Regions from separate parts of the Brucella anthropi ATCC 49188 genome, predicted to be linked through region 1. Evidence: predicted binding sites of a transcription regulator. Region 1 holds the regulator's gene; each other region holds the start of a gene.

Region 1 (7,818 bases):
AAAGCGGCTTCGGCGCATCGCCCGGCTGGCGCAAGCTTGCCAGACGCGCATAGATGCCGATTTTCGCGGTTGGCTCTATCGGGCCCAACTCGAAACGGCCACCAAGCACGTCATTGATCGCAGCGGCTGCAGAACCTGCAAGAACAGTATTTTCCGCTTGAGAAACAGCAAGAGCCTCCGCTTCCTCTCGCGACAGAACCAGCGGCTTCGCGCCCGGCAACCCTTTTGCATCGAATGATTGCGCATAAATCTCGCCACGATGCGCGTCGAGGAGAACCAGAATTGGCTTTTCCGGGGACAGTATCTGTGTTTCCGCAGCCAACGCTTCGAACGCCGTTATGCCGATGGCAGGAACGTCGAGCGCCAATGCAAAGCCACGTGCTGCCGAGACACCGATACGAACGCCGGTAAACGATCCCGGTCCGATATTGACCGCTACCCGATCCATATCGCGGAGCGACAGTTTCGCCTCAGTCACAGCACGTTCGATATAGTCCATCAATACTTCCGCATGTCCCTTGCCGATGTTTTCGCTCACATCGGCAAGCACGACATCGCCGTCGGCATTGTAGACGGCAACGGAACACCACGAAGCGGCAGTATCAAGCGCAAGTATCTTCATGCGCAACCGGGTAAATCAGATTTTACCTCGCGACAAGCCAAGTCTTGTCCAAAGGCTGGATCAGTTTCGTTTTTTAGCCCTTCTCGCGGAACAAAACTTGGCGATATACGTTTGAAAACCGGGTGCGGCAACGTTTTTGCTTTGTCCTGACGGCGACAAGGCCCATTCAGCAATCGAGCCTTACAATGATCTGGCGGGTTCATTTGCGTTTGGAACACCCACCCGTGACCATAAGCGACATCTCCCAGCCGCTCCAAGCCGGATCGAACAACAGGATATGAGGATAAAATGTCCAAGAAGTCGATGCATGCAACCCGCAACGATCTTCCTTCCAATACGAAGACGACAATGATCGCGCTGCTCAACGAAAATCTAGCCGCGACAATCGATCTTGCCCTCATCACCAAGCAGGCACACTGGAACCTCAAGGGACCGCAGTTCATCGCCGTTCATGAAATGCTCGATGGCTTCCGCGCCGATCTCGATGAACATGTCGACACGATTGCGGAGCGTGCCGTGCAGATCGGCGGAACGGCCTATGGCACCACGCAGGTCGTGGCCAAGGAAAGCAAGCTCAAGCCTTATCCAACCGACATCTATGCCGTTCACGATCATCTGCTTGCACTGATCGAGCGTTATGGCGACGTTGCCAATCTTGTGCGCAAGTCGATCAAGGATGCAGATGATGCAGGTGACGACGATACGGCGGATATTTTTACCGCCGCTTCCCGTGGTCTCGACAAGGCATTGTGGTTCCTTGAGGCCCACGTTCAGGAAAAGAACTGACCTCACAGATGCAATGAAAAGGCCGGGAATTCCCGGCCTTTTCTATTCGCGATAATCAGTTGGCCCATTCGCCGCTGCGCATCACTGGCTCTCGGGTTCCATCCGCATTGATGCCATCGACGTCGATCTGGCCGGAGCCAATCATCCAGTCGATATGGATGAGACTCGAATTGCCACCCTGCGCCTTAATCTGTTCCGGTGTCAGTTTTGCGCCGTCGATAAAGCACTTGGAATAGCACTGGCCAAGCGCGATGTGGCTTGCGGCATTTTCATCGAACAACGTGTTGTAGAACAAAAGCCCGCTCTGCGAGATCGGCGAGGAATGCGGCACCAGTGCCACCTCACCCAGATGACGGGCACCTTCATCCGTATCCAGCACCTTGTTGAGCACTTCTTCACCGCGGCTTGCCTTCGCCTCGACAATTCGTCCACCTTCAAAACGAACCGCGATATCCTCGATCAATGTGCCCTGATGCGACAGAGGCTTGGTGCTCGTCACATAGCCCTCGACCCGTAGTGCATGAGGTGTGGTGAACACTTCTTCCGTCGGAATGTTCGGATTGCAGGTAATCCCATTCTTCGCCGTAGACGCGCCGCCGTGCCATTCATGACCGTCGGCAAGTCCGACCGTCAGATCGGTGTTCGGACCTTTGAAATGCAGGGCGCTATAAGCCTTGCCGTTCAGGAAGCGGGTGCGGGTGCGAAGCGCTGCATTGTGTGCCGCCCATGCGCCGACCGGATCGTCGACATCGACGCGCGAAGCCGCGAAGATCGCATCGGCCAGCTTGCGGGTCGCGATGTCCGCCGGTTCGTTCGGAAACATAAGCTTCGCCCATGCCGGATTGGGATAGGAGACAATGTTCCAGTTGATATCGAAACCGGCAATCTTTTCGAGAGCCGGCTGATAAGCTTTCGAGTTGGCCCGGTTGGCGCGTGAAACCTTGGCCGGGTCCTGGCTGGAGAGGAGCATCGGATTATCAGCTGCAATGGCCAAACGGGCAGCGCCATTCGAATAGGCCTTCGCCATTCCCTGATAGAGCCAGCTTGCCGCACGATCGAAACTCGCGTCGGATGCGTTCTCGTAACGCGCAAGCGCCAATTCGTCATCCGCGAAGAATGGCGTTACCAGTCCGGCTCCAGCCTTGTAAGCATGCTTGGCGATAAGGCGAACCAGCGGCAAGGCCACGACCGGTGCGGTAATGACGAGATCCTGCCCCTCGCGCAATTGCAGACCAACGCGAACGGCGACTTCCGCGAGACGTTCGAGTTTCACCGGATCGATGACTGGGTTCAGCTGTTCATGAGCCATGGGTGGAAGACCTTTTTGGATATGGAATCACCGACAGTTTATCAGACGGCATAATTTCACCACCTTTTTTCCTGCCTTTGCAGTATAGTAATTCTGCAGTCAGTTGCAGGAGAAAGCAGACAGTAATGAATAAGAAAATGCTTATTTTGCTGGGCGTTATCGGCCTTCTGGCGGGCTGCGTGACCATGACACCTGAACAACGTCGTGCGGCCGACGAACAGACCTGCCGCAGCTATGGCTTCAAGGCCAAAACTGACGCTTTCGCCAACTGTCTCATGCGACTGGACCTCGATCGCAGAGCTGACCGGCGTGCCTGGCAGAATCAGGTCGATTTCTACGACACTCCGATGGTGATCTATCGCCCGATCTATCGCTGAAACTTTCGCCGAAAAGCGACGACAATCAGCCAGAAAAATCAAAACGCCGGTAAGGTAGAACCAGACCGGCGTTGCAGATTATCTGATTGTAAAATCGCCTCTTATAGCGGTGCTTCTGGACGGTCCTGGGACAGAAGAAGCGCGCCAATGGCGTCAGCCTGCTTCTGGCTTGCCGGAGCATAGCCAAGCGATGTCGGCTGCGGGGCTGTCGTATCGAATTGCGGCTGGTAGGAAGCCACCTGCATATGCTGTTCCTGCTGAGGTGCAGCCACACCGCGATGGCGTGCCAGTCGTTCGCCACGGGCCTGCGGACCAGCACCAGTGCTCTGTTCCACACTTTGAGCCTTTGCCGCTTCCGCGAGTGCCACCTGAACGGTCGGTTCCGTTCCCGGAACTGGACCGGTCTGCGGCAGGGTCACGTCATAAGACGGATCCTGCGGAACGGAAGGCGATTGCGGCGAATAGGCCATAGCCAGATTGTATGGCTCCTGCGGAACCGGATTTTGCAGCGAACCGTCGCGATTGCGCTTCTCGTAGAAGGAATTTCCACCGGCTACGAGCACGTAATGCATATTGTTGTAAGGGAACTTCAGACCCGCCGTGTGGAAGAACATGGCGTTCTTGAGCTTCGGATGACGCTCACCCTTCAGAACCGCGTCGGCAGCGGCCTGAACATCAGGCAGCGCCTTGGAATTCATCTGGCGGGTAAGCACACCGGGCGCAAACTGGTTCTTCTGACCGACGACACCGCAAATCGTATCCGGATAACGTCCCGACGCGAGACGGTTCATGACGACCGTACCAACAGCCAGAAGACCGTCGGAACTCGAACGATTGGATTCGAAGAACATCGCACGTTCAAGGCAATTCTTGTCCCGTGCGGTGTAGGTGTAGGTCTTCACGCCATTGACGGATTTGACGTGGCTTGCCGCCGTCTTTTCCGAATTGGCTTTTCCCGAGGTTCCGGTTGTCGTGCAACCGGTCACCACGAAAGGCGCAATCACCAGCCCGATAAGAGCGGGCAATTTCCACTTCGCGGCGCGCGTCAATGGCTCAGTCTCATGTTAGGACCCTTAACTGATCCAGTCATCCATTCAGGCGAACACATCTGGAACGATGTGCGCGAACGTCTGACTGCGGTGCAAGTCAAAGAGGACGAAGATCAAAATCACACGTCCTACAGTCGCTCAATCGAATTCAAGGTTTTGGAATTTTTAGGCCAAAAAAAGGCGGCGGGTCAAATCCCAACAATGCTGGAGACCGCTGAAAAGTCCTAAAACAATTCCGAATCGAGATTGCGAATGTGCCTACAAGCCCTTTAAATATATTAATAATTCCTTAACGAGAATTAGCGATTCAGGTAAGATATTGATTTAACGAGATTCAAAGTCTCGCAATACACGCCATATCGCTGCCTTAATTCGCTTTTGCTTGTACTTTTTTTGCATACACATTCGTGGTGTTTCAAATCTTCTGCAGAATTTCTGCTTCCAGGCCGGTTCCATTGCTCTTTGTCAACTTTGACAACAGATTTGTAACATCGCGTGAGATCATACTTTTGAGACCCGTTTCGGGTTGTTGCAATGCGAATCGGGCGAGCACGATCCGCACCTTGCAAAGCTGGGTCTTAAACAAAAAACGACCCGCCACGGATACCGTGGTGGGTCGGACAAGTTCAGTTCCTGACGCCGAGATGACCGCAGCGGTCACCCGAAAGAATAACCCGCACCCCGAACGGTGCGGATCGGATCGAGCGCACGACCGACATTGATCGCCTTGCGCAGCCGTCCGACATGGACGTCCACCGTGCGGTCGTCGACATAGATGTCCGGTCCCCAAACGCCATCCAGAAGCTGGCTACGTGAGAAGACACGACCGGGCGACATCATGAAATATTCGAGCAGGCGGAATTCCGTTGGTCCGAGACGAACTTCCTTTTCCTTGCGATAGACACGATGCTGTTGGCGGTCGAGAACCAGGTCGCCCACTTTCAGCACGTGCGAAAGAATGCTCGGATTCGACCGGCGCAACATCGCCTTGACGCGCGCCAGCAGTTCCGGCGTCGAAAATGGCTTCACGACATAGTCGTCCGCACCGACGCTCAGGCCGCGAACACGTTCGCTTTCCTCGCCACGTGCCGTCAGCATGATGATGGGCAGGCGTTCGGTTTCCGGCCATTGGCGCAAGCGACGGCAAAGCTCAATGCCCGATACGCCCGGCAACATCCAGTCCAGAATGAGCAGATCCGGTACGTTCTCGCGCAAGGCGATCTCGGCTTCGTCGCCGCGCAGCATTGTATCGACCTGGTAGCCCTCTGCCTCAAGATTATAGCGAAGAAGAACGCTCAGCGCCTCTTCGTCTTCTACCACAGCGATTTTGGGTGCCTGTGACATCCAGTATTTCCCTATCCAAATTCGGCGGGCGGTGGATACAATCCCCCCAATCGACCGCGTGCCGCCGCGCTATTCACTCATTCTCAACCGCCAGACCGTGGTCCGGTCGGCTGCAGTTCAGGGTTTACGCGCCTCATCCACGACAATACCGTGGCTCAGGTCTTCCTTGGGTCGTTCGGCCGGCATTTGCAGGCCGGTCACGATGTAGTAGACGGTCTCCGCAATATTGGTCGCGTGATCGCCGATACGCTCGATATTCTTTGCGCAGAACAGAAGATGCGTGCAGGCGGAAATATTGCGCGGGTCTTCCATCATGTAGGTCAGCAGCTCGCGGAACAGTGACGTGTACATGGCATCAATCTCGTCGTCGCGGTCGCGAACGACATTGATCTGCTGCACCGAGCGCGACGCATAGGCGTCGAGAACATCCTTGAGCTGGGTCAGCGCCAGCTCGGCGAGTGTTTCGAGCCCGCGATAAAGCTTTACCGGCTGGCGTGATTCCGAAACGGCGGCAACGCGCTTGGCAATGTTCTTGCCCAGATCGCCCACGCGTTCCAGATCGGCAGAAATGCGGATCGAGCCAATGATCTCGCGCAGGTCCACAGCCATGGGCTGACGCTTGGCGATAATCATCACAGCCTTGTCGTCAATCTCGCGCTCGCTGGCATCGAGAATGAGATCGTCGGAGATGACGCGCTGTGCGAGCGCATTGTCCGCATTGACGATAGCGGCGACCGACTGCTCGACCATACGTTCCGCATGTCCGCCCATTTCGGCGATCTTATGGGAGAGAAACTTCAATTCCTCGTCGTAGGAGCGAACGGTATGCTGAGACGGCATAGTAGACCTCGTAATATAAATTGCGGGGAAGCCGCACTGTCTATCTGTTGAAGCGCAGTTCCGGATCAGCCGAAGCGTCCGGTAATGTAGTCCTGCGTGCGCTTTTCGGTCGGCGCGGTGAACATGGTTTCCGTGTCACCCACTTCGACCAGATTGCCGAGGTGGAACATGGCGGTGCGCTGCGAAACACGCGCGGCCTGCTGCATGGAGTGCGTGACGATCACGATCGTATAGTTCTGGCGCAGTTCGTCGATCAGCTCTTCCACCTTCGCGGTCGCAATCGGGTCGAGCGCCGAGCACGGTTCGTCCATGAGAATGACTTCCGGGCTCACCGCAATCGCGCGTGCGATGCAAAGACGTTGCTGCTGGCCGCCCGAAAGACCGGTGCCCGCATCGTGCAGACGATCCTTCACTTCCTCGAACAAGCTCGCCTTCTGCAAGCTCGTCACGACGATTTCTTCAAGATCGGCCTTGGTGCGGGCGAGACCGTGAATGCGTGGGCCGTAGGCGACATTTTCATAAATCGACTTCGGAAACGGATTCGGCTTCTGGAACACCATGCCGACGCGGGCGCGCAGTTCGACGACATCGATCTTCGGATCGTAGATGTCTTCATTGTCGAGCGTGATCTTGCCACCGACCTTACAGCCTTCGATCGTATCGTTCATGCGGTTAAGCGAACGCAGGAAGGTAGACTTGCCGCAACCCGAAGGGCCGATCAGCGCCGTGACCATCTTTTCCTGGATTTCCAGATCGACGTCAAACAGCGCCTGCTTCTCGCCATAAAATACGCAAACCTTGTCGCCGCGCATCTTTATGGAATTGGCGTTGGCGTTCATCTTTTCTCCTACGGCTTTCTCGAGAGATCGTTCAGTCATCAGGTTCATAGCTTTCGACTCCCGTTTACCAGCGGCGCTCGAAGCGGCGGCGCAGAATGATTGCTGCAATATTCATCACGGCAAGGAACAGAAGCAGGACGATGATAGCGCCTGACGTGCGTTCCACAAAGGCGCGTTCTGCTTCATTCGCCCACATGTAGATTTGTACAGGCAATGCCGTCGCTGGATCCATTGGCGTGGACGGCACGTCGGCGACGAAAGCCACCATGCCGATGAGAAGAAGCGGTGCGGTTTCACCAAGCGCATGGGCAAGGCCGATGATCGTTCCCGTCAGGATGCCGGGTGCGGCAAGCGGCAGGACGTGGTGGAACACCATCTGTGTTTTCGATGCACCAAGACCGAGGGCCGCAGCGCGGATCGACGGCGGCACCGCGCGAAGGGCGGCGCGGGTCGCGATGATGATGGTGGGAAGCGTCATCAGCGTCAGCACCAGACCACCGACCAGTGACGCCGAACGCGGCAGGCCGAAGAAATTGATGAAGACAGCAAGCCCGAGCAGACCGAACACGATGGACGGAACCGCTGCCAGGTTGTTGATGTTCACCTCGATCATGTCGGTGAAACGGTTCTTCTTGGCGAACTCTTCCAGATA
Region 2 (7,818 bases), 1.2 Mb from region 1:
AACCACACCTGCGCCGGTGATGGCGACAATGGGACGGCCGAGATGGTCTGTATATTTCGTCATCTTATACTCTCACCAGCTTTGCTGCGCCTTCGGCACGAGTCGCTCCGACTGCGGTGACAATTGCTTCGCTGATTGGGCCACTGGCATCCTTTTCGGATGCATCCAGCGGTGCAAAAGCCTCGCCTTTCCAGACGGATATGGCCGCAAGTGCCAGCGCCAGCGGGAACTGCGCTTCGCGCAAATGACCGGTCAGGCCGGATATGCCGCGATAAGTGGCTGACAGAGCGTCCAATGCGGTTTTCTCCGCGCCGGTCGCTTCATGGGCGCCGGAAGCAGCGGAAACAACATAGGAGGGGTCCTTGCCGTCATTGGCTGCGAGGATGAGTTCACGGATGGTGTTCGTAAGATCGGCATTGTCGCGCCGGATCTGTGCACTTTCGATGCCGGCAACTTCCGCATAGGCGCGTGCGCCGCGCTTGGCTGCGTGGTCAGCGCTTTCCAGAACAAGGAACACGCCGCCGGAACCGGAAATCATGCCGCCGCCAGCCGAACCGTCACGCTGCCAGAGCGGCGCCCAACCATCATGCTTGAGCAGTCCGCCAAGCTCGTGACCGAGAATCATGTCGAAATGTTCGGCATTGTAGGAACCGCCAACCAGCGCATGAGTGCTCTGACCCGTGCGAATGCGCGCCGCTGCGGTTTCGATAGCCGAAAGGCCGGAACCTTCTTCGCCCATGAAGGTACGCGAAGAACCGGTCACCTTGTGGACGATCGAAATATTGCCTGCGAGCAGGTTGGAAAGCTGCGCCAGAAACAGGGTCGGGCGAAGTTCAGTCGAGAGTTTCTCATTCAGCATGACGCCGCGATCGTTGCGGGTGCGGCCTTCATCCAGAATCTGCATATCGACGGTGATGTCGCGTTCGCCACCACCGGCACCCACGACCATATCCATGGTCGCGCAAAGCGCCTCGTCGTCCTTCATGCCAGCATCCTGCAGAGCAAGCCCTGCGGCATAGGTGCCAAGGCGCTGCCAGGTTTCCATCTGGCGCTGATCGCCACGCTTTGGAATCTGCAGGCTCCAGTCCACTTCACCCAATGGATGAACAGTGTAAGGCGCAAAGGCTTCCTTTTCGAGGCGCGGCTCAGTGCCAGCCTTCGAGAAAGCGTTCCAATGCACATCGACCCCTTCGCCGAGCGAGGAGATGATGCCGATACCTGTGATGACGACTTTATTGTTCTGCATGGGTCCCGTTTGTCCGTCGATGCTGAGACTGCTCTGACACGCGAAAAATTCGCGCTACCAGAAACGGAATCAGGGCGAACATTTCTGTTCACCCCTCAATACCGCCATATTATGTGCCGGATCAGCCTTTTTTGGCTGCAACCAGCTCATCGATTTTTGCGCAGAGGTTCTTGAGAACAAAATATTCTTCGGTCGGAACCTTGCCTTCGTTCACTTCCTGGGTCCACTGCTCAAGCGGAATCTTGATGCCGAAAGCCTTGTCGATGGCGAAGACGATGTCGAGGAAGTCGAGGCTGTCGATGCCCAGATCGTCGATGGTGTGGCTATCTGGCGTGATGGTGTCACGGTCGATTTCACTGGTTTCGGCGATGATGTCGGCGACTTTGTCAAAAGTAGAGGACAAGTTTCGATTCCTTTATTCATGGCGGTGCCACAGTTGGCACGCATCTGACTGTTTGCGCGTGTCTAGCGTTTTTCCGGTGACAGGGAAAGTCATATTACTTTCATAGTCACCGAGCTTTCAAAACCGCATATAAGGCGCGCAACATACGAAGCGCAACATAAAGACAAACTCTAATTTTGGAAATATTCTCAAAACTGAGTTATTACAACTGGGCTAGGGTTCGTTTCTGACGCGCCGCACAAAATACCAAAGACCAACCGCAGCACAGGCGATCATCACAATTGCCAGTGCGTATTGCACCGGGCCATTCCCCGATGCAATTGCCACGAGGCCTGATGCCACGCTCCCCATTGTCCCCAAAGCTTCCGGGTGCTTCAAAACAGATGTGACGGCCATATCGCCCTGACGGGCCTTGGGTGAGATATCATTCGTCGGTCCTGCGGCATGGATGATGGGCGCGTTGGCAGCGAGCGCCAGCGCGCGAGAACGTACCCGTTCGACACGGGCGAGCCAGCCTTTGCCGAAGGTTGAGGCTGTAGACAATCCTTCCAGCCAGGATGCGCGTGCATCGCACAAAGCATTGATGACCTCGTCGGTAGATCGCATATTGGCGGCCGCAACCGTCTGGGCTCCAATTATTCCATCTTCGGGCAAGCCCAGAATACCTTGCAGCATCCTTGCCGCGCGTGCGGGACCTGAATTGACCGAAAAGTCGAACAGGGCGTAGTCGAGACCCGAAGGCAGGTTGTCTCCGTCGATCTTGTTCCAGAATTGCACCTGATAGATTTGCGTGGCAGTTGCTGGCATCATTTCCTTTACGTCTTCGGGCGATGCCTGATGTCCGTCCCATGCGGACAGGGTTGCGATGGTGATACCCATATTGGTTGCGCCGCCGGGATCAGCGGGATTGTCTGCATATCCGCCTTCTTCACTAAAAATATAAGGCATGACTTTCTGGAAATTCGATTTCATTGAAAAAGCCTCTAATTTAGTATTTATCGATAAAAAACAGTAATTTATAGCTCAGGATATCATTGGTTCTTCAGAAGAAAATAGTGTGAAAACTACTTGTTCATGCATTCAATCAAGATTGGTTCAAAATCATTATTTGATCACGATGTGTCTTGCGTACTGCACGATGATGCGGCTTCATGAGCATCTCATCGCTGCATCATTGACAGGCGGGCAAAAGTGAATTCGGAAATCTTTGGATATGCACCGGACGGGCAGGCGGTTCACCGGCTCACGATCTCCAATGGCCCGCTGACGGCCAGGATCATCAATTGGGGCGCAGCCATTCAGGATCTGCGCATGGAGGGCCATGCGGCTCCGCTGGTGATCGGCTATCGCGACTTTGCCGATTATCCGGCCCATTCACCGCATCTGGGTGCGATTGCGGGTCGTTCGGCCAATCGTATCCGCAATGCCCGGTTTGATCTGGACGGAACGACTTGCGAGGTAGAGCCGAATTTTCAGGGCCGCCACAACCTGCACGGCGGCAGCAAGGGGCTCGGCAATCGCGTCTGGAAGATAACCGGAAACGGTCCGGATTTCGTGACGCTTGCGACGGTGGCAACCGATGGCGAGATGGGGTTTCCCGGCAACCTGAATGTCAGCTGCACCTATATGCTCACCGGGGATGGGACGCTCATCGTGCGGCTGGAAGCGGTGACCGACAAGCCGACCGTCTGCAACCTGCTGCATCACAGCTACTTCAATCTCGATGATGGCGGCGAGGGCGATATCCTCGATCATCAGCTCAAGATCGACGCCGACGCCTATATGCCGGTCGATGATGCTCTCATTCCGGACGGACGCGTTCTGCCGGTCAAAGGAACGCCTTTCGATTTCCGGGAGTTCCGTCCGATTCGCTTTGAGGAGAATGGCAGTCAGGTCCAGTACGACAGCAATTTCTGCCTGACCGCAGCGCGGGGACCATTGCGCCCATGCGCGTCGGTCAAGGGCGCTCGTTCCGGTATTCGTCTCGATATCTCAACGACAGAACCGGGCGTTCAGTTCTATGCAGGCAACACCATGGCCAATGATTGCATCGGCCTGATGGGCAAGCCTTACGGAAAACACGCGGGTTTCTGTCTTGAGCCGCAGATATGGCCGGGATCGCTGGAATATCCGTATTTCCCGCAGGCAATATTGCGTCCGGGCGAGATTTACGCCCAGACCAGCCATTTCAGCTTTTCACGCGAAAAATAATCAATCAGCAAAAGCGGCGCGTGCGGTTTCCATCGGAGCGAGCGCGCCGCGTATCTCGACGACACGCGCTGCAACCAGATGCGCCTTGCGGGCTGCATCCACCGGAGCAAGCCCGTTCAATCGCGCAGCAAGATAGGCACCGTTGAAGCTGTCGCCAGCGCCGGTGGTGTCCACGGCTTGCGCCACAACGGACGGAACTGACACACTTTCATCGCCGGAGACGACCAGAGCCGGTTCGGTGCCGTCCTTGACGACGATCTCTTTCACGCCGAGTGCGGCAAGGCGATCTGCACAGGCGGCGGCATCCTTGTCGCCAAAGAGCGCTTGTTCATCGGGGAATGTGGGTAGGGCAATATCCGCAATGCGCATCGCTTCGCTGATGATCTCCTGCGCAACTTTCCGGTCAGGCCAGAGCTGGTGGCGGAAATTCGGATCGAATGCGATTCGTGAGCCGGCGGCGCGGCACTTCCGCAAGACATCGAAAAACGTGTCGCGATGCTCGGGCAGGATGATGGCGATTGAAATGCCCGAAAAATAGATGATGTCACGGCCGGTCAGGCTTTTTTCCAGGGCTTCGCGGTCGCTGGCGAGACGCCTTGCGGCGGCGTCGCTCCGCCAGTAGGTGAAGGAACGCTCGGCGCCGTTGAGCGTGATTGCGTAAAGACCGGGATGAAGCCCGTCAATAATGGGGCTATGGGCGATTCCGATTCCATTTGATGTCAGGAATACGCGCTGCTTCTGGGAGAAGCTGTCTTCGCCGAAAGCGGTCACATATTCGACAGGGTAGGATTTCTCCATCAGTGCCCGCATGTACCAGGCGGTGTTCAGCGTATCACCCGCAAAACCCATGCGCCATTGATCGCCTTCATTGCCTGAAAGCTCGATCATGCATTCGCCGATAGACGCAAATCCGCCCATGTCAGTCTCCTCACTTCCAATGGGGCTAACGCCTATACTAATTTGCCGCTATGTAAAATTGGTTTGTCGGTAGTCATCCAGCCTTTATCGACTTGCCACATTCATTGTGTAAGCATCCCCCGACTGCATCGCCCTCAAAATCGGGATAGCTTTTCAAAAGCACGATGCATTACCTGATATTTTGGAGTTCCGCTGACGTCGTGTAGCGAACCTCGCCTAAGGATTTGACATGCGTTATGCGATTTATTTCACGCCGCCATCCAATGATGCGCTTTTGAAGGTTGCCGCAAACTGGCTCGGGCGCAATGCGTTCAGCGGGGAGCCGGTCAAAATGCCTGCGATTCGCTCACTCGCGACCGCTGAAATCGCCCAGCTGACCGAAGAGCCGCGCCGTTATGGTTTTCATGCGACCATGAAAGCGCCGTTCCGTCTGGATGAAGAGCATACTGAAAATGACCTGCTTTCCGCATTGATGCATTTCGCATCGTCGGCGTCACCGGTCGTCATTCCCCGTTTGAAGCTGCATGCAATTGGCCCGTTCTTCGCGCTCGTGCCGGAAGAGCCGGTTGCTGAGCTGAACCAGCTCGCCAATGATGTTGTCGTTGCCTTCGACCGGTTTCGCGCACCGCTCACTGAGGCGGAAATTGCAAAGCGGCGGCCGGAGCGTCTCAGCGAGACACAGCGGCACAACATCGAACGCTGGGGCTATCCTTATGTGTTCGAGGAGTTCCGCTTTCACATGACCCTGACCGGCCCGGTTGAGGAGAAAGACCGCGCCCGCGTGGAGCGGACGCTGGACGAATTCTTTACGCCGCTGCTGGACGACGCCGTAGAGGTTGCGAATCTCGCTCTGTTCGTGGAACCTGAGAAAGGGGCTCCTTTCGAGATTCATTCGCTGCATCCTCTGACCGGTGGTAAGGTTGCGTCTGCTCGGGCCTCACGAGCGGTTGGGAGGCCGTAAGCAATGGGAAATGAAACGGTTCTGCGCAACGCCCGTATCGTGCTCTCCGACGATGTCGTTCTCGGTTCGCTGAAGCTCGTCGACGGCAAGATCGCCGATATCTCTACCGGCACCTCCAGTGTCGGCGACGATATGGAAGGCGACTTCCTGACGCCGGGACTGGTGGAACTGCACACAGATCATCTCGAAGGACACTATGCTCCGCGCCCAAAGGTGCGCTGGAACCCTATTGCCGCCGTACAGGCGCATGATGCCCAGATTGCCGCCTCAGGGATTACCACCGTTTTCGACGCATTGCGCATTGGCTTTGATGACGACGCCGAAACGGGTATCGACGATATGCGCAAGCTATCGTCGGCAATTGCCGAAGGCCGCGATGCGGGCCGTTTGCGCGCCGACCATTTCCTGCATTTGCGTTGCGAGGTTTCCGCACCCGACTGCCTTCCTGCCTTCGAACAGTTTGGCAATCAGGCGCTGGTCAGGCTGGTGTCGCTGATGGATCACGCGCCGGGGCAGCGTCAGTTCACGGATATCGAAACCTACAAGACATATTTTATTCGCAAGCTGAAATTCTCGGAAGAAGAATTCCGGCTCTATTGCGAGCGGCGTATCGGGCAGTCCCAGCAATATTCCGCGCCGACACGCAAGGCGATTGCCGAATTGTGCCACCAGCGCGGGGTTATTCTGGCGAGCCACGATGACGCGACGACAGAGCATGTCGCGGAAGCACAGGCACAGGGAATACGCGTCGCGGAATTTCCCACGACACATACAGCTGCGAAAGCGTCAAAAGATTCCGGAATGTCGGTGCTTATGGGAGCGCCGAATGTCGTACGCGGCGGTTCGCATTCGGGAAATGTGTCTGCGCGCGAGCTGGTCGAAGCCGGGCATCTCGATATCATATCGTCGGATTATATCCCGGCCAGCATGATGCAGTCGGCTTTTTTTCTAGCTGATGTCGTCGAGAATATCTCGCTGCCGCAAGCCATTCGTCTGGTTTCCGCCAACCCCGCCAAAGCGGTAGGGCTGGATGATCGCGGCGAGATTGTTGCCGGCAAACGGGCTGATCTGGTTCGTGTGCAGATTGCCGATCACGTTCCGATCATCCGCACCGTCTGGCGAGAGGGACGGCGGGTTATTTAGAGCATCGATCTGATTGGATCAGACCGACGCTCTAAATATTTCTATTTCAAGCATAATCTTATCGATCCTCGTTTCACTCCGGTCGGATTATGCTCTAACCCACCGAGATGGGCGTGGTCGGTTCGAGCACCAGTCTGCCATCATCCAGAATATCGAGCCGCAGAGAGCGATAGCTTTCAATGCTCAGATGGGATGTCTTTGGGGAGTGCGGATGCGTTGCGGTGACCACGACAACGCTCGCACCGGCAGTTTCTCCGGCAACGATACCGGCTGGCGCATCCTCGAACACAAGGCAATTGTGCGGATCGAAACCAAGTCGTTTCGCGCCAAGCTGGAAACATTCGGGGCTCGGCTTGCCACGCTCTACATCTTCGGCGGAAACGATGGTCTTTGGCATCGGCAGTCCTGCCGCGGCGACGCGGCGGGTAGCAAGTTCAAGTGGCGCCGAGGTCACGATTGCCCAACGGTCTTGCGGCAATGAACTGAGAAAGTCATACGCGCCGTCGATAGGTGCAATGCCGTCCAGATCGGCCATCTCGGCCTGAAACAATATCTCTGCCTCGCGGATCGGGTCCACGCCCGGCAGAGCAAGGCGGCGGACGGTTTCGACTGCCCGGACACCATGGATCGTCGGCAGGAATGTGACTGGATCAATGCCATGACGTATCGCCCATTCGCTCCACACACGTTCGGTCGCTTCAATGGAACTCAATATCGTACCGTCCATGTCGAAAAGAAACGCATCGAATGATTTGCCGAAAGGGGAAAAGGAGGTCACGCTGAATGTCCTTTAACTACGCAGATGAGAATCGGGAGAATGCTTCCGTGATTGATCATAATGTTTATTGGGTGAGAAGACAGTCTTTGGAGCAGCCAGAGTCCCCACATCGGGTATGAAAATTCGCTTCGGCTCACTATATTGAGGAGCGACTGCAA
Region 3 (7,818 bases), 610 kb from region 1:
TTGATGAGCCGGTGGCAATCGCGTGTCAGATAGCCCTTGCGCTGCAGTTTCTCGTAGAGATAGTCGGCATAGGCCGCATTGCGGCTCGAAAGGCGCGCATTGATGATTTCGATGCCGGGACGGTCGAGATCAAGACCAGCAGCCTTGGCCGTATCCCTCACCCGTTCCTCGCGGCCAACCAGAATAGCGGTGCCGAGACCCTGATTGACGTAGGAAACGGCGGCACGCATCACCTGTTCTTCTTCACCTTCGGCAAAGACGATGCGCTTCGGCTGACGACGCACGCGCTCATAGATGCCGCGCAGCGTCGAGGCGATCGGATCGCGTCGTGCCGACAGTTCGCGCTTGTAGCCTTCGATGTCGGCAATGGCACGCCCGGCAACGCCGGTTTCCATCGCTGCCCTGGCGACGGCAGCCGAGACGGATGCAAGCAGACGCGGATCAAACGGCACCGGAATGATGTAACTTGAGCCGAAGCGCGGACGGCTGCCCTGATAGGCGGCAACCACATCGTCCGGCACGTCCTCGCGGGCAAGTTCGGCCAATGCATTGACGGCTGCGATTTTCATCGCATCGTTGATGGTGGTTGCACGTACGTCGAGTGCGCCACGGAAGATGTAAGGAAAACCAAGGACATTGTTGACCTGGTTCGGATAATCCGAACGACCGGTGGCAACGATGGCATCGTCGCGGATGCGCGCCACTTCTTCGGGCGTTACTTCCGGGTCGGGATTGGCCATGGCGAAGATGATCGGGTTCGGCGCCATGGAACGGACCATGTCTTCGGTGAACGCGCCTTTGGCCGAAAGGCCGAACACGACATCCGCACCGTTCATGGCATCTGCGAGCGACCGCTTGTCGGTTTTCACCGCATGGGCGGACTTCCACTGGTTCATGCCCTCTTCGCGGCCCTGATAGACGACGCCCTTGGTGTCGCACAGGATGACGTTTTCCGAGGCAAAACCCATCGCCTTGATAAGCTCGATACAGGCAATACCCGCCGAACCCGCTCCATTGCAGACGAGCTTCGTCGTCTTCATGTCGCGGCCGGTCAGATGCAGCGCATTGATGAGGCCGGCAGCGGCGATGATAGCCGTTCCGTGCTGGTCGTCGTGGAAAACCGGAATGTCCATCAATTCGCGCAGGCGCTGCTCGATGATGAAGCAGTCGGGCGCCTTGATATCCTCCAGATTGATGCCGCCGAACGACGGTCCGAGATAGCGTACCGCATTGATGAAGGCATCGATGTCGGTCGTATCGACCTCAAGATCGATGGAATCGACATCGGCAAAGCGCTTGAACAGCACGGCCTTGCCTTCCATCACCGGCTTGGATGCGAGCGCACCCAGATTGCCGAGCCCGAGAATGGCGGTGCCGTTCGAAATGACAGCGACGAGATTGCCCTTTGCCGTATAGTCATAGGCGCGGGCGGCGTCTTCAGCGATTGCCTTCACCGGCACGGCAACGCCCGGAGAATAGGCGAGCGACAGATCGCGCTGCGTGGTCATGGGCTTGGTGGGGTTGATCTCCAGCTTGCCCGGGCGACCGTGCGCGTGAAAGTCTAGCGCTTCCTTCTCACTGGCTGTGGGTGCGCGTTCTGATGTGTTGCCCTTCGGCGTCGAGGCTGGCATGTTCCCTCCGGTTTCATCTGCGGGAGAACCTCGATAGCGCCAGTCACGCATCGTGTAAACAGTGCTTCGAGGAATAGATATTCATCCAAAAACGATGGAATACGAAATTTTATAACTTTAGCCTCGCCGGCTAAGCAATAAATGAAGGTTTTTAGATGGAAACGACGGCTAACGAACACGGCTCGGAAGCGGAAGAAAACACCGCCGAGGCAGCGCCCGTTCGCCTGACGCCCATGATGGAACAATATATTGAGATCAAGGCGGCGAATGTCGATTCGTTGCTCTTCTATCGCATGGGCGATTTTTACGAGCTGTTCTTCGATGATGCAGTGGAAGCCTCTGCGGCACTCGGCATCACGCTCACCAAGCGCGGCAAGCATCTGGGCGAGGATATTCCCATGTGCGGCGTGCCGGTCCATGCCGCCGACGATTATCTGCAGAAGCTGATCGCCAAGGGCTATCGCGTCGCGGTTTGCGAACAGGTGGAAGACCCGGCAGAGGCGAAGAAGCGCGGCTCCAAATCGGTGGTGAAGCGCGATGTGATCCGTCTCGTCACACCGGGCACGCTGACCGAAGAAAAGCTGCTGGATCCGTCCGAAGCCAATTTCCTGATGGCGATGGGGCGCACGCGCGGCGATGGTGCGCTGGCGCTCGCCTGGATCGACATTTCAACCGGAACTTTCCGTGTGGCGGAAACCACGCCGGACCGGCTTTTCGCCGATGTGATGCGGGTCGACCCGCGCGAACTGGTCGTGGCTGACAGCGCCTTCCACGATGAGGAGCTACGCCCGGTCTTCGATCTGGTCGGCAAGGCGGTAACGCCGCAACCGGCGACCCTCTTTGACAGCGCGGCTGCGGAAACGCGCATCCAACGCTATTTCAATGTGGCAACGCTTGATGGTTTCGGCCAGTTCAGCCGTCCTGAACTTTCAGCTATTTCCGGTGCAATCGCCTATATCGAGAAGACGCAGATTTCCGAGCGCCCACCCTTGATGCGACCCGAACGCGAACATGAGGGCGGCACGCTTTTTATCGACCCGGCCACACGCGCCAGTCTGGAACTTGCCCGCACCATGTCGGGCAATCGAGACGGCAGTTTGCTGAAGGCGGTTGATCGCACGGTGACGGGCGGCGGTGCGCGACTCCTTGCCGAACGCCTGACCGCGCCGCTGACCAATCCGAAGGAAATCGCGCTGCGGCTCGATTCCGTTTCCTGGTTCCTGAGCGAGCAGTCGCTCTGTGAAGCCATGCGCGCGGAACTGAAGGGCGTGCCGGATATGCCGCGCGGTCTTTCGCGCCTTGCCGTCGGGCGCGGTGGCCCGCGTGATCTGGGTAGCCTTGCCCGAGGCTTCGAGGCTGCGCATGTCATTGCGAGCCTGCTGGAAAGCGCTTTGCTGCCCGACGAACTGGCACATGCCCGCGATGCCGTCAGTGCCATGCCCGCCATCTTTACCGCCCATCTCGACCGGGCCTTGGCTGATGAATTGCCGCTTCTGAAACGCGATGGTGGTTTTGTACGCGGAGGCTATAATTCCGAACTCGATGAAATGCGGGCTTTGCGTGACCAGTCACGCCGGGTGATCGCCGGTCTGCAGGCCAATTATATCGAAGAAACCGGTATCAAGTCGCTGAAGATCAAGCATAACAATGTGCTTGGCTATTTTATCGAGGTGACGGCCAACAATGCCGGGGCGATGACGGATACGGATGAAGCCAAGAGCCGTTTCATCCATCGCCAGACCATGGCCAATGCCATGCGCTTTACCACGACCGAACTGGCGGAACTGGAAAGCAAGATCGCCAATGCTGCCGACCGCGCATTGTCAATCGAGCTTGCCGTGTTTGAGGAATTGACGGCGGAAGCGGTCTCCCATGCTGATAGTATCCGTGCCGCCGCATCGGCGCTCGCTGTTTTCGACGTCTCGGCATCGCTTGCCGTGCTGGCGGAAGAGCAGGGCTATTGCCGCCCGCAAGTCGATGACAGTCTGTCCTTTAACATTGTCGCGGGTCGTCATCCGGTCGTAGAGCAGGCCCTCCGGCGTCAAGCGGCCAATCCGTTCGTCGCCAATGATTGCGATCTCTCGCCGCAAGCAGACGGCGGCAATGGTGCGATCTGGCTTCTGACCGGCCCGAACATGGGCGGTAAGTCAACCTTCCTGCGCCAGAATGCGCTGATTGCGATCATGGCACAGATGGGCTCCTTCGTGCCTGCGGGTTCTGCAAAGATCGGTGTCGTGGACAGGCTGTTCAGTCGTGTCGGTGCTTCCGACGATCTGGCACGCGGGCGTTCAACCTTTATGGTTGAAATGGTGGAAACGGCTGCGATCCTCAATCAGGCAGGCGAACGCTCGCTGGTGATCCTCGATGAGATCGGGCGCGGTACAGCCACTTTCGACGGATTGTCCATTGCCTGGGCAGCGGTTGAATATCTGCATGAGAAGAACCGTTGCCGGGCTTTGTTTGCCACGCATTTCCATGAAATGACTGCACTTTCAGAAAAGCTTGAGCGGCTTTCCAACGTCACCATGCGGGTCAAGGAGTGGGACAATGATGTCGTCTTCCTGCATGAGGTGGCGAAAGGGGCTGCCGATCGTTCCTATGGCGTGCAGGTGGCGCGTCTGGCGGGGCTGCCCGAAGCGGTCGTCAATCGCGCGCGCGATGTGCTGCACCAGCTTGAAGCGGGCGAAACCTCGGGCAAGGCGGACAAGCTGATCGATGATCTGCCGCTGTTCTCTGTCGTCTTGCAGCAGGAAAAGCCGAAGCTGCAGGTTCAGGGGAAAGATAGTGACCTGACCAAGGCTGTCTCTGCAATCAGTCCAGACGAACTGACTCCGCGAGAAGCGCTGGATCTGATCTACAAGTTGAAGGAACTGGCAGGCAGGGCGTGATGGGTTCTGGCCAGGTAGGGTGCCCCAGTCTGTTTGAGATTCTGGTTATGACGAGCCGAAAATGGTGATGTTTGCGACCCGGAACGGAATGTACTTTTGGGTACATGAGCACCGGAAGCGCAAAACAGCGCCGTTTGCAGGCCGTCAGAACCGGAATATCTACAGACTACACGAAGCGGTTCGCTTCCGCGCCGTAGTAAGTGATGTAGCGGCTGGAAATGCGCTCAATCGGCAGGATGATGAAGACATCGGTTGTGCCGAATGCCTCGTCGATTACTGCGCCGTCTCCGATCATCGCGCCAAGACTCAGATAACCCTTGACCAGTGGCGGCATGGAGAACAGCGCAACCTTGTTGTTGATCGCTTCCTTCGGCATCAGGTCCATGGCCTGATAACGATTGGGCAGGGCACGAACGTCCCAGTCATCGGTGGCACGGCAGTTGTGATGGAGGAACGACAGGCCGAGCGCGTGCGCTGCAGGCACCGCGCCGTGGAATGAAGCACAGCCGAACATCACATCGATGGAATGGCGGCGGCAATAGGCCCAGGCACCTTGCCAAAGAAGCTCGACAGTGCGCTTGGAGCGGTATTCCGCCTTCACGCAGGAGCGACCCAGTTCAAGCAGGCGGAGGTTCGGGCGTGAAAGGGCCAGACGCTGCACGTCATATTCATCGGCAGAATAAAAGCCGAGCGCCTGTTCTGCCTGATCGCTACGCATCAGACGATAGGTGCCGACAATCTGCTGATGCTCCGGCACGGGCAGGGCGGTGTCATAAACGAGCAGATGATCGCAAATAGCGTCGAAACGGTCAGCGTCTCGAAGCTCCACGGCTTCGATGCTTTCCCTGCGTGCGCCCATTTCGTCGAAGAAGACGCGGAAACGCAATTCCTGCGCGGCTTCTACCGCCTCGCGTGAATTTGCAAGCCGTACTTCCAGCGATCCGATGCGTCCCAGAACGATGGGATCGCCGTTGGACGCGAACAGCGCCTGTTGTGCTTCTAAGCCTGACATGACCGTATCATCAATGATTTGCTGGTCCATTCCAAGCAGTACTGTCATGATGATGGCTCCTGATTTGTCTATTCACGTATTCCTGAACGGCTTTCCCACGGATATTTCGGCGAGAGCTAGCCAATTCCAATCCTTGTTCAGCCGATTGCATGGACAGGGTGTCCAGTTCGACCGAAGCAGTACAGATTCAGTGCTACGCGACGATGACAGAAGCATGTCACCAATGTGTCAATTCGGATGACTGGACCTTATCCTCTTCAAAAAGCTTTTAATTTTAAGAGATCAAATTATGCGAAAGGCAGGGACTGTTCAACCCGGCGGGTTAGCGGGCGGCCCGTTCGCGCCGCCAGCCGAGGAATTCCTCCAGAATTATGAGACCTGCACCGATTGTAATGAAGGTGTCGGCGAGGTTGAAAACTGCGAATGACCAGGTTGGCAGGTGAAACAGAATATAATCTACGACGTAACCGTGCATCACGCGGTCGATAAGATTGCCGATGGCGCCGCCGACGACAAGTGCAAAACCGTAGCGTGCGAAGATGCGGTCCGGCGCGTTGGTCCACCACAGGTAAAGTACGAACAAAATAACTGCTGCGGTGATTGCGACCAGTCCCCAATCATGCAGCCATGCCAGCATGGAAAAGGCGATGCCCTCATTGTGCGTACGAAACAAGGCAAGGAACGGTAGCAGGTCGATCTGCTGGCCGTAGCCCATCCGCGTTTCCACCAGATGTTTGACACCCTGATCGATCAGTATGGTGAGAACAACGACGAACAGTGAGGACCAGACTGCGTGTCGCTTCATCCGGAAACCCTTTCATCGAGCGTGAGTGCGTCGCGACGAATTTCGTAGAGCATGACGCCGGTGGCAATTGCAAGATTGAGGGAATCTGCACGGCCTGCCTGCGGAATGCGAGCAAGCTTGTCGCAAGTATCGGCCAGACTGTCCGGCAGGCCCTGCTGTTCGTTGCCCATCATCAGCACGACCGGCTTGTTGGCATAGGGAATGGTGCGATAGTCGACCGCACCTTTCAGATGGGTGCCGACGACAAGGCCCGAAATGTCCTTGCGCCAGTTGAGGAAGTCGGCTTCCGTCACTTTATAGAGCGGCATGGAAAAGACCGAGCCCATCGTGGCGCGCACGGTTTCCAGCGAATAGGGGTCGGTGGTGTCGCCGATCAAAATGATGCCCTTGGCGCCGACCGCATCGGCGGTACGGATGACAGTGCCCAGATTGCCGGGATCGCGCACGCGGTCGAGCGCGATATAAACATCGTTGTTCTTCGGCTTGAGGTTTGCGAGCGGGCGATATTGCTGTTCGAAAACACCGACCACCATTTGCGGGTTGTCGCGGCGGGTAATGGCAGCCATGATCTTTTCAGTCACTTCCAGCACCAGCCCGCCCTTGGCGAAGGTGCGGGCGGCAACCTGCTCGACCATCTTGTTGCCCTTGCCGGACTTGGCGAAGACCAGCGTCTTGATGCGCCAGTCCTGTTCGAGCGCGTCGATGACGAGCTTCAGCCCTTCGGCCAGAAACACGCCCTGCTGGTCGCGGAATTTTTTCAGCGCCAGCGAGCGGAGATCTTTCACGATAGGGTTGGTGAGGCTGGTGACTTCCTTCACCTGACCTACCTTGGAATATTCGGCACGAGAGCCGCCTTTGGAAAAATCGTCGTCACGGCTCATTTTGCTACCCAGCGGCTGAACATGGATGTGGAAAGCGCGCGTCCTCCCGACTGATCGGCGGAACGTTCGCGCAGAATAAGTTCGCCCGATTCGACTGTACCACCAAGGCCGGTGAAACGGTCGCGCATCAGTTCGTGAATGGCGAAGAAGGATGCGCGGATCGAATAGGCAGTCAGGATGACGGCGAGCGGTTTTGGCGTCAGGATGGACCGGCATGTATCGACCATTGCGGGCAGATGCTCGAACAACTGCCAAACCTCGCCGCTCGGTCCGCGCCCATAGGCAGGCGGATCAAGCAGGATGATGTCATAGAAACTGCCGCGCCGTTCCTCACGCTGAACGAATTTCATCGCGTCTTCACAGATCCATCGGATTGGCTTGTCCGAAAGCCCGGCCATTTCCTGATTTTCACGCGCCCAGAGAATGGCCTTCTTGGAGGCATCCACATGGGTCACTTCCGCACCTGCACGTGCCGCTACCAGCGAGGCGACGCCCGTATAGCCGAAAAGATTGAGCACCTTAACGCTGCGTCCAGACTTTACCCCATCTCGGATAAGCCCATCCATATAGGACCAATGCGCGGCCTGCTCTGGGAACACGC
Region 4 (7,818 bases), 510 kb from region 1:
GGCCAGCACGGCGTCAAACTCTCGGATGTCGAGCTCATCAATGTGAATTTCTCGCTCGCGCCATCGCTGATGTCGAAGCAGGTCGATGCGGTAATGGGTGCCTATCGCAATGTCGAACTGAACCAGATGGCTGTCGAAGGCGTGCCCGGAAAATGCTTCTTCGTCGAGGAAGAAGGCGTGCCGGTTTATGACGAGCTCGTCTATGTCGCAGCTTCCGACAAATTGGACGCGGCGGAAAAGGACAAGATCGCACGCTTCCTCTCGGCTACCGAGAAGGCCGCGCAGTATATCGTCAATCACCCGGAGAAGAGCTACGACGTCTTCGCATCCTATAGTTCCGAACTCAAGGACGAGCTGAACCAGCGCGCCTGGAAAGACACGGTCGCCCGTTTCTCCCGCTCGCCTGCAAGTCTCGATTACGGACGCTGGAGCCGCTACGAAACCTATCTCAAGGAAAACGGTCTCGTGCCTTCGGTCCTTCCGGTCGAAAAATTCGCCATCGACGTCAACGCGGAAGGGAGCAAGTCATGAGCCAGCCGCAACCGCATTATTCATCCGAACTGTTCACGCGCCTGCGCGCCGCGACGCTTGATGACTGGAAGCCCTACATCGATCATGAATTCGTGCGCGGATTGGGTGACGGCACGTTACCCAAGGCGGCCTTCCTGCATTATCTCCGTCAGGATTATGTCTATCTGCACCACTATGCCCGCGCCTTTGCGCTCGGCGTCGTCAAGGCCAACACACTGCAGGAAACACGGCTCTGCGCCCAAATCATGCATGGTCTGGCCGTCACGGAACTGCCGCTCCATGTCGGCATTTGTGCCCGCGAAGGGATCAGCGAGGACGAGCTTTACGCCACGCGGGAGGAGCCGGAAAACCTCGCTTATACGCGCTATGTGCTCGACTGCGGACAGGCGGGCGATTTCCTCGACCTGCTGACGGCGCTCGTGCCCTGCGCACACGGCTACGGCGAGATCGGCCTCAACCTTGCCGTGACCGCCCTGCCCGGTACGCCTTATCAAGAATGGATCGACACCTATGCGGGGCCTGACTATCAGGACATGTGCCACACGGTCGGCAAGCTGTTCGATCAAGCCGCAAAGGACCGCATCGGCGACGACTTTGAGAAAAGCCCGCGCTGGCCAAGGCTCTGCCAGATTTTCGCGACGGCAAGCAGGCTCGAAGCCGATTTCTGGTCTATGGGCTTGAAGGCCGGATAGTGAACGAAGCACTCCCGAACCGAAGTCGAAAAAAGCGTGCTGCCGACGGTTTACTGTCGGCAGCCATAGCGCTTGCCATCTGGCAGGCGGTGGTGAGCATCGGCCAGATGCCGCGCTTCATCCTGCCCGGCCCGCTGGATGTGGTGCGGTCACTGATCGGCAATGCCGGGCTGATTGCCGAAAACGCTGCCGCCACTATCGGCGAAGTTCTGGGCGGTCTGGCGCTCGGCTGCGCGGTTGGGATCGCAACCGCCATTTGCCTGATGATGTCACCGCTAGCACAGCGGCTCGTCATGCCCGCCATGGTGTTCAGTCAGGCGATCCCAATCTTCGCGCTCGCCCCCATTTTGACTTTGTGGCTTGGCTACGGTCCCGCATCGAAGATTGCAGTCACAGTGCTGATGATCTTCTTTCCCGTCGTTTCGACATTCTTCGACGGCATGCGGCGGACCGACAGCAGCCTTATCGACGCAGCGGAAATTCTCGGTGCCGGACGCATGGCGATCCTGTTTCGCATCCGCATCCCATCCGCCTTTCCTTCGCTGGCGTCGGGTCTGAGCCTCGCCGCAGTCTATGCGCCCATCGGCGCTGTAGTCGGCGAATGGGTGGGCGCATCGAAAGGTCTCGGCTATCTGATGCTGCTCGCCAATGGACGCGCCAAGGTGGATCTGATGTTCGCCTGCCTGTTCGTGCTGGCGGCATTCACCATGCTGCTGCACGGCACCGTGTCGCATTTCGCCCGCAAGCTTGCTGCCTGGCCTAAAAAAGCCGCATAAAAAAACCGGCGGTTTCCCGCCGGTTTTTTTGCATCCACTCACATTGCTATCAGGCCAGCGTATAGGCTGTCTTGACCGTCGTGTAGAACTCGGCGGCATAGCGGCCCTGCTCGCGCGGACCGTAGCTCGAACCCTTGCGCCCGCCGAATGGCACGTGGAAATCGACACCGGCGGTCGGCAGATTGACCATCACCATGCCCGCTTCCGAATTGCGTTTGAAATGCGTGGCGTATTTCAGGCTCGTCGTGCAGATGCCAGACGACAGGCCGAAGCTCGTATCGTTGGCGGTAGCAAGCGCTTCTTCATAATTCTTGACGCGGATGACCGAAGCGACCGGGCCAAAGATTTCCTCGCGGCTGATACGCATCTGGTTGGTGGCTTCGGTGAAAAGCGCAGGCTGGAGGTAGAAGCCCGGCGTTTCGCGGTTCAGACGTTCGCCGCCAAAAGCAAGCTTTGCGCCTTCCTTGCGGCCGATCTCGATATAATCCATGTCCTGCTGAAGCTGGCTTTCATCAACAACCGGGCCGATATGCGTGCCCTGCTTCAGGGCATTGTCGACCACAACGCTTTTCAGCTTTTCGATTGCAGCAGCGACAAACTTGTCATGGATACCTTCCGTCACGATGATACGCGACGACGCCGTGCAGCGCTGGCCGGTCGAGAAGAAGGACGAATTGACCACGGACTCGACAGCGACATCGAGATCGGCGTCATCCAGGACGACAACCGGGTTCTTACCGCCCATTTCGAGCTGGAAGCGGCGGTTGTGCTCGATGGATGCCGCCGCAACGCGCTTGCCCGTACCGGTCGAGCCGGTGAAGGTGACGGCCTGAACGTCCGCACTGTCCAGAATGGTCTGACCGACAACCGAACCCTTGCCCATGACGAGATTGAGAACGCCCTTTGGCAATCCCGCACGGTGCAGGATATCGACAATCGCCCACGAGCAGCCCGGCACGAGATCAGCCGGTTTGAACACAATCGTGTTGCCGTAGCAAAGTGCCGGCGCAATCTTCCAGGCCGGAATCGCGATCGGGAAATTCCATGGGGTAATGATGCCCACGACACCGATCGGCTCACGGGTGATTTCCACACCGATACCCGGACGTGCAGAAGGCAGAACTTCGCCAGCCAAACGCAGGGCTTCGCCTGCGAAGAAATCAAAAATCTGGCTGGCGCGAATGGTTTCGCCGATGCCTTCAGCCAGCGTCTTGCCTTCTTCGCGCGACAGGAGACGGCCAAGCTCGTCCTTGCGCGCCAGAATTTCATCGGCAGTTTTGCGCAGGATGGCGTGGCGTTCCAGAATGCCGGAACGCGACCAGGCCGGGAAAGCGGCTTTCGCGGCGGCAATGGCTGCCTTGGTGTCTTCGGCAGTTGCCCGCGCATAGGTCCCAACGACATCATTCGTATCCGAAGGATTGATGTTGGCGATCCCGTCGCCGCCGACCCATTCGCCCGCGATCAGATTTTGATGGACTGTCATGAACTCTCCCTGTGCGCCGCACGGCTCTGATATATCTCAGAACGACCCTTCACCCATGAGCGGCAGAATTGCAAGGCCGGAGCCGTCCTGTAACGGAAAAAGTGAAAATATCCGTTCAGCAAAGGGCTGAAAGCTGGATCAGCACTCCTTAAAACAAGGCTTGCAAATTTGTCACAGTCAAATGGTTGGATAGAAAATTCGTCATTTTGCGCCTTGGCAAAAATTTTTGCTCATTTATTGTGCACCCATCTGCAACACTGGCAAGAGGTATGAGATGCGTGTCTATTACCCATTCCCCATGGTGCCCAGTGTTTGCGCGGGCGCTTCCAAGCTTTAAGTCTTTGGCCCGCATTGCAGGCTGAGGCCTGAACGCCCTCCCTAAAAGGGCAGATTCCAAAACTTCCAAATTTGCCGCAGCCCTCACCGGCTGCTTGTTTTGTCTTCTTTAAAGGAACCAGAATCCGTTTAAACACGGCCTGGTATTATAGATATGACTCGGTTTCGCATAGATTTCCGGGGACCTGCCTTCCGCAATGTCCTCGGCTACACTTTCGGCCATTGGCGAAGTCAGCCCTTGCGGCTGACGCTGATGATAATCGGCATGCTGCTTGCAACAGCCGCAGATGTTCTGACACCACTCTATTCCGGTCGGTTGGTCGACGCATTGTCGCTTGGCGGCGACAGTGGATGGGATGCGGCCATCCACGCCCTGATCATCCTGCTTGCGCTGGGTGCGCTGGCGTTGATTACGCGTCAGCTGACCTTCTATGTCATCACGGACTTCACCTTGAAGATCATGAGCGACATGGCAGCAAGTTCGTTCCGTAAGCTGCAGCGGTTTTCGACAGACTGGCACGCCAACGCCTTTGCCGGATCGACCGTGCGCAAGGTCTCGCGTGCCATGTGGGCGCTCGACCTGCTCAACGATACGCTGATCGTGGCACTGTTGCCGTCAATCCTGATGCTGGTTGGTTCGGTGGTACTTCTATCGTGGTACTGGCCGCTGATGGGGTTGCTGGTTGCAATCGGTTCGGTGCTGTTCATCGTCTGCACGATCGTGATTTCGCTTGGCTTTGTTGCGCCTGCGGCAACGCTTGCCAATAGCTGGGACACGCGAATGGGCGGCGCTTTGGCCGATGCCATTTCGTGCAACGCCGTTGTCAAGGCATTTGGCGCGGAAAGCCGTGAAGATGCGCGTCTTGCAAAGGTCGTTTCCAAGTGGCGCGGTCGCACACGCCGCACATGGCTGATTGGTACGCTGAATGGATTCATTCAGGGCGCGAACCTGTTGGTGATGCGCGGCGTGGTCATCGCCTTTGCGCTCTATCTGTGGAGCCAGGGCAAGGCAACGGCGGGTGATATCACCTTCGTTCTGACAGCCTTCTTCATGTTGCAAGGCTATCTGCGCGACGTAGGAATGCATATCCGCAACCTGCAGCGTTCGGTCAACGACATGGAAGAACTGGTCGACATCGAGGCACAGCCTTACGGCATTGCCGACAAGCCAGGTGCACCGGCGATCAAGATTGGAAATGGCGAGATCACCTTCGATCACGTCACTTTCCACTATGGCAACCACGAAGCAGCCCTCTATCGCGACTTTTCGGTCAAGATCGAGGCAGGCGAACGGGTTGGTCTGGTCGGTCATTCGGGCTCGGGCAAGACGACATTCGTCAAGCTGATCCAGCGTCTCTACGATGTCAGTGGCGGTGCCATCAAGATTGACGGACAGAACATTGCCGAAGTCACACAGGCATCGCTCAGATCGCAGATCGCCATCGTGCAGCAGGAGCCAATCCTGTTTCACCGGACGCTGGCCGAGAACATCGCCTATGCCCGCCCCGGTGCGACACAGGCGGAAATCGAAGAGGCTGCACGCCTCGCAAGCGCGCATGACTTCATCAGCCGCCTGCCGAAAGGCTATGCAACGCTTGTCGGGGAACGGGGTGTGAAGCTTTCGGGCGGCGAGCGTCAGCGTGTGGCGATTGCCCGTGCCTTTCTGGCAGATGCACCAATCCTTATTCTGGATGAGGCCACATCGAGCCTCGATTCAGAATCGGAAGTGCTGATCCAGCAGGCAATGGAACGGCTGATGGTTGGTCGTACGACGCTTGTCATTGCGCACCGGCTTTCGACGGTTCGTGCGCTTGACCGGTTGCTGGTTTTCGACAAGGGCAAGATCCTTGAAGAAGGCGATCATGATGCGCTTATCCGCAAGCCGGGCGGTATCTATCGCCGCCTGTTCGAGCGGCAGGCGCTGGAACTGACCAAGGGACTGGAAGACGTCTTTTCGTAATCCAATCCGCTATAATGCCATGGACAGGGCCGGAATAGTTCCGGCCCTGTTTTCATTTTAGAGCATTCCCTGTTTTGATTGAATCATTAGAAATGCTCTATCTGTTTGTTTTTAAGCATGTCTTTATCCCGAAACCGGTTCCCACTTTCGGGAGACATGCTCCATTCATCATCCATTCAGATCACGGTGCGTATCACTCGCGGCCCAAGCGTGCCTTGACATTTCCATGACAGAAATGTGACAGGCTTTTTGTAGAAGTGCGGGAGTTAGTGAGTAAAACATGCCGGGTGTGATGGAAAATACCGCAGCGCGTCGCTGGAGCGATGCCGCGATTTTCGGGCCTGCCCGTATTGCCTGGCCGCTGCGCCTCGCCGCAATTGCGCTCGCTTCCATTGTACTTTCAACACTGCTGGTTTTCGCTGTCGAATGGATCGTGCGCGGCTCGTTCACCGACACGATGCAGTTCTTCCGCACACCGCATAAGCCTGCATGGACGACCGTTGCGCTCTTCGTCGTGGTCCTGACAGCAAGCGACGCTATTTTCGGACGCATTCACTATGGCTTCTTTGTTGTCGGCCCGCTGGCGCTTATTGCGGCCACAACTGCACGCGAAAAGAGCCTTTATCTCGGTGACCCGCTTTATCCGAGCGATTTTCTCTATGCCCGTCAGATCGTCGATCTTCTGCCGCTTCTGGTGCGTGACCGCCCGTGGAGTGCGGTCGGCATAGCCCTGCTTATCATCGCTTCGGCAGCGGTGATGATCACCGTGACGCTGTTCTGGTGGCGGCGCTTTGATCCGATCCCATGGAAGGGTCGGATGCTGCGTATTGCCTTCGCGCTGCCCTTGCTCGCCTGGTTCGCAGTGATTTCCGACTATGCCAGTTTTTCGCTGGCGCGCGACCGTCTGCGCATCCTGCCGATCATGTGGGACCAGAAGGAAAACTACGCCCATAACGGCTTTACCATGGCCTTCATCCTGAATGTGCCAATGGCTACCGTCTTCGCTCCAGAAGGCTATTCTTCCGAAGCAATTGCCGCCATCGAACCGCCGGCGCAGTTGATCCCTGCTGCATTCGATACCAGCAAGCCTGACGTCATTATGGTGATGAGCGAATCCTTCTGGGATCCGACCCGCCTTCCGGGCGTGGCTTTCAGCGCCGACCCGATTCCCACAGTCCGGGCGGAACAATCCGGCCATGTCTTCTCGCCAGAATTCGGTGGCATGACTGCCAATGTCGAGTTCGAGGCTCTGACCGGTTTTTCCAAAGCCTTCCTGCCCTCCGGCAGTATCCCTTATCAGCAATATATCCGTCGCCCGCTTCCCTCGCTTGCAAGCTTTTTCAAGGATCAGGGTTATGCGACGCGCGCCATCCACCCCTATCGCCAATGGTTCTGGAACCGCGGCCCCGTCTATGAAAGCATGGGCTTTGACAAGTTCATGTCAGAAGAAAACATGCCACCGCTGGAAAAGCGCGGCTCATTGGCCTCCGACGCTGCTTTGACCGATGAAATCATCCGCGAAGCAGATTCCATGGATGCGCCGTTCTTCTTCTTTGCCGTCTCGCTTCAGGGACATGGCCCCTACGAAGCCAATCGTTACCCGGATTCCAAACTTGAGGTGCAGACTGACGCCAGCGAGCACACGCGCCAGTCGATCCGTTCCTATTCGCAAGGCGCCATGGATGCCGATGCGAGCCTTGCACGGTTGATGGAATGGGCGTCGAAGCGCGACCGCGAAACCATTCTCGTCTTCTTCGGTGACCATCTGCCACCACTCGGCCCCGTCTATGTCGAGACCGGGCTCATGGCAAACCGGGTCGCGAGCCGCACAGCGCCTGCCGCCGATATGATGCTGCAACACGAAACGCCGCTTGTTCTCTGGTCGAATAAACGTGGCGCCGAGCGGGGAACCGGTACGATCAGCCCTGCCTTCCTGCCCCTGCACATTCTGGATATGGCGGGTATGCAGCATCCCTATTACACAGGCTTCCTGCGTCAGTTGCATGAGCGCTACCAGGTCGTTGACAATCATGCGGTTTT

What was found. The regulator PhoB, encoded in region 1, activates phosphate uptake and scavenging genes when phosphate is short. The targets are predictions, from matches to a motif close to TGTCATNNANCTGTCAT.
Positions count from the first base shown of each region.
Region 2: the regulator PhoB is predicted to act here: its motif matches at 4,850-4,866, upstream of OANT_RS12300 (DUF1045 domain-containing protein).
Region 3: the regulator PhoB is predicted to act here: its motif matches at 5,747-5,763, upstream of olsB (l-ornithine N(alpha)-acyltransferase).
Region 4: the regulator PhoB is predicted to act here: its motif matches at 6,005-6,021, upstream of OANT_RS01460 (LTA synthase family protein).

Region 1 covers NC_009667.1:791,092-798,909, forward strand. Annotated here, with positions in the region: gene tsaB (tRNA (adenosine(37)-N6)-threonylcarbamoyltransferase complex dimerization subunit type 1 TsaB) at 1-622, opposite strand, end outside; gene dps (DNA starvation/stationary phase protection protein Dps) at 911-1,408, shown strand; gene OANT_RS03935 (aminopeptidase) at 1,464-2,717, opposite strand; gene OANT_RS03940 (hypothetical protein) at 2,843-3,094, shown strand; gene OANT_RS03945 (cell wall hydrolase) at 3,196-4,143, opposite strand; gene phoB (phosphate regulon transcriptional regulator PhoB) at 4,801-5,487, opposite strand; gene phoU (phosphate signaling complex protein PhoU) at 5,605-6,327, opposite strand; gene pstB (phosphate ABC transporter ATP-binding protein PstB) at 6,393-7,166, opposite strand; gene pstA (phosphate ABC transporter permease PstA) at 7,231-7,818, opposite strand, start outside.
Region 2 covers NC_009667.1:2,487,777-2,495,594, reverse strand. Annotated here, with positions in the region: gene OANT_RS12330 (beta-ketoacyl-ACP synthase) at 1-63, opposite strand, end outside; gene OANT_RS12325 (beta-ketoacyl-ACP synthase) at 65-1,246, opposite strand; gene OANT_RS12320 (acyl carrier protein) at 1,368-1,649, opposite strand; gene OANT_RS12315 (glycoside hydrolase family 108 protein) at 1,863-2,621, opposite strand; gene OANT_RS12310 (aldose epimerase family protein) at 2,841-3,860, shown strand; gene OANT_RS12305 (sugar kinase) at 3,861-4,778, opposite strand; gene OANT_RS12300 (DUF1045 domain-containing protein) at 5,008-5,739, shown strand; gene OANT_RS12295 (alpha-D-ribose 1-methylphosphonate 5-triphosphate diphosphatase) at 5,743-6,882, shown strand; gene OANT_RS12290 (HAD family hydrolase) at 6,977-7,660, opposite strand.
Region 3 covers NC_009667.1:177,502-185,319, forward strand. Annotated here, with positions in the region: gene OANT_RS00800 (NADP-dependent malic enzyme) at 1-1,631, opposite strand, end outside; gene mutS (DNA mismatch repair protein MutS) at 1,787-4,519, shown strand; gene olsB (l-ornithine N(alpha)-acyltransferase) at 4,686-5,579, opposite strand; gene lspA (signal peptidase II) at 5,854-6,336, opposite strand; gene OANT_RS00820 (TrmH family RNA methyltransferase) at 6,333-7,217, opposite strand; gene OANT_RS00825 (RsmD family RNA methyltransferase) at 7,214-7,818, opposite strand, start outside.
Region 4 covers NC_009667.1:284,515-292,332, reverse strand. Annotated here, with positions in the region: gene OANT_RS01485 (ABC transporter substrate-binding protein) at 1-531, shown strand, start outside; gene tenA (thiaminase II) at 528-1,223, shown strand; gene OANT_RS01475 (ABC transporter permease) at 1,223-1,999, shown strand; gene OANT_RS01470 (aldehyde dehydrogenase family protein) at 2,049-3,482, opposite strand; gene OANT_RS01465 (ABC transporter ATP-binding protein) at 3,973-5,778, shown strand; gene OANT_RS01460 (LTA synthase family protein) at 6,059-7,818, shown strand, end outside.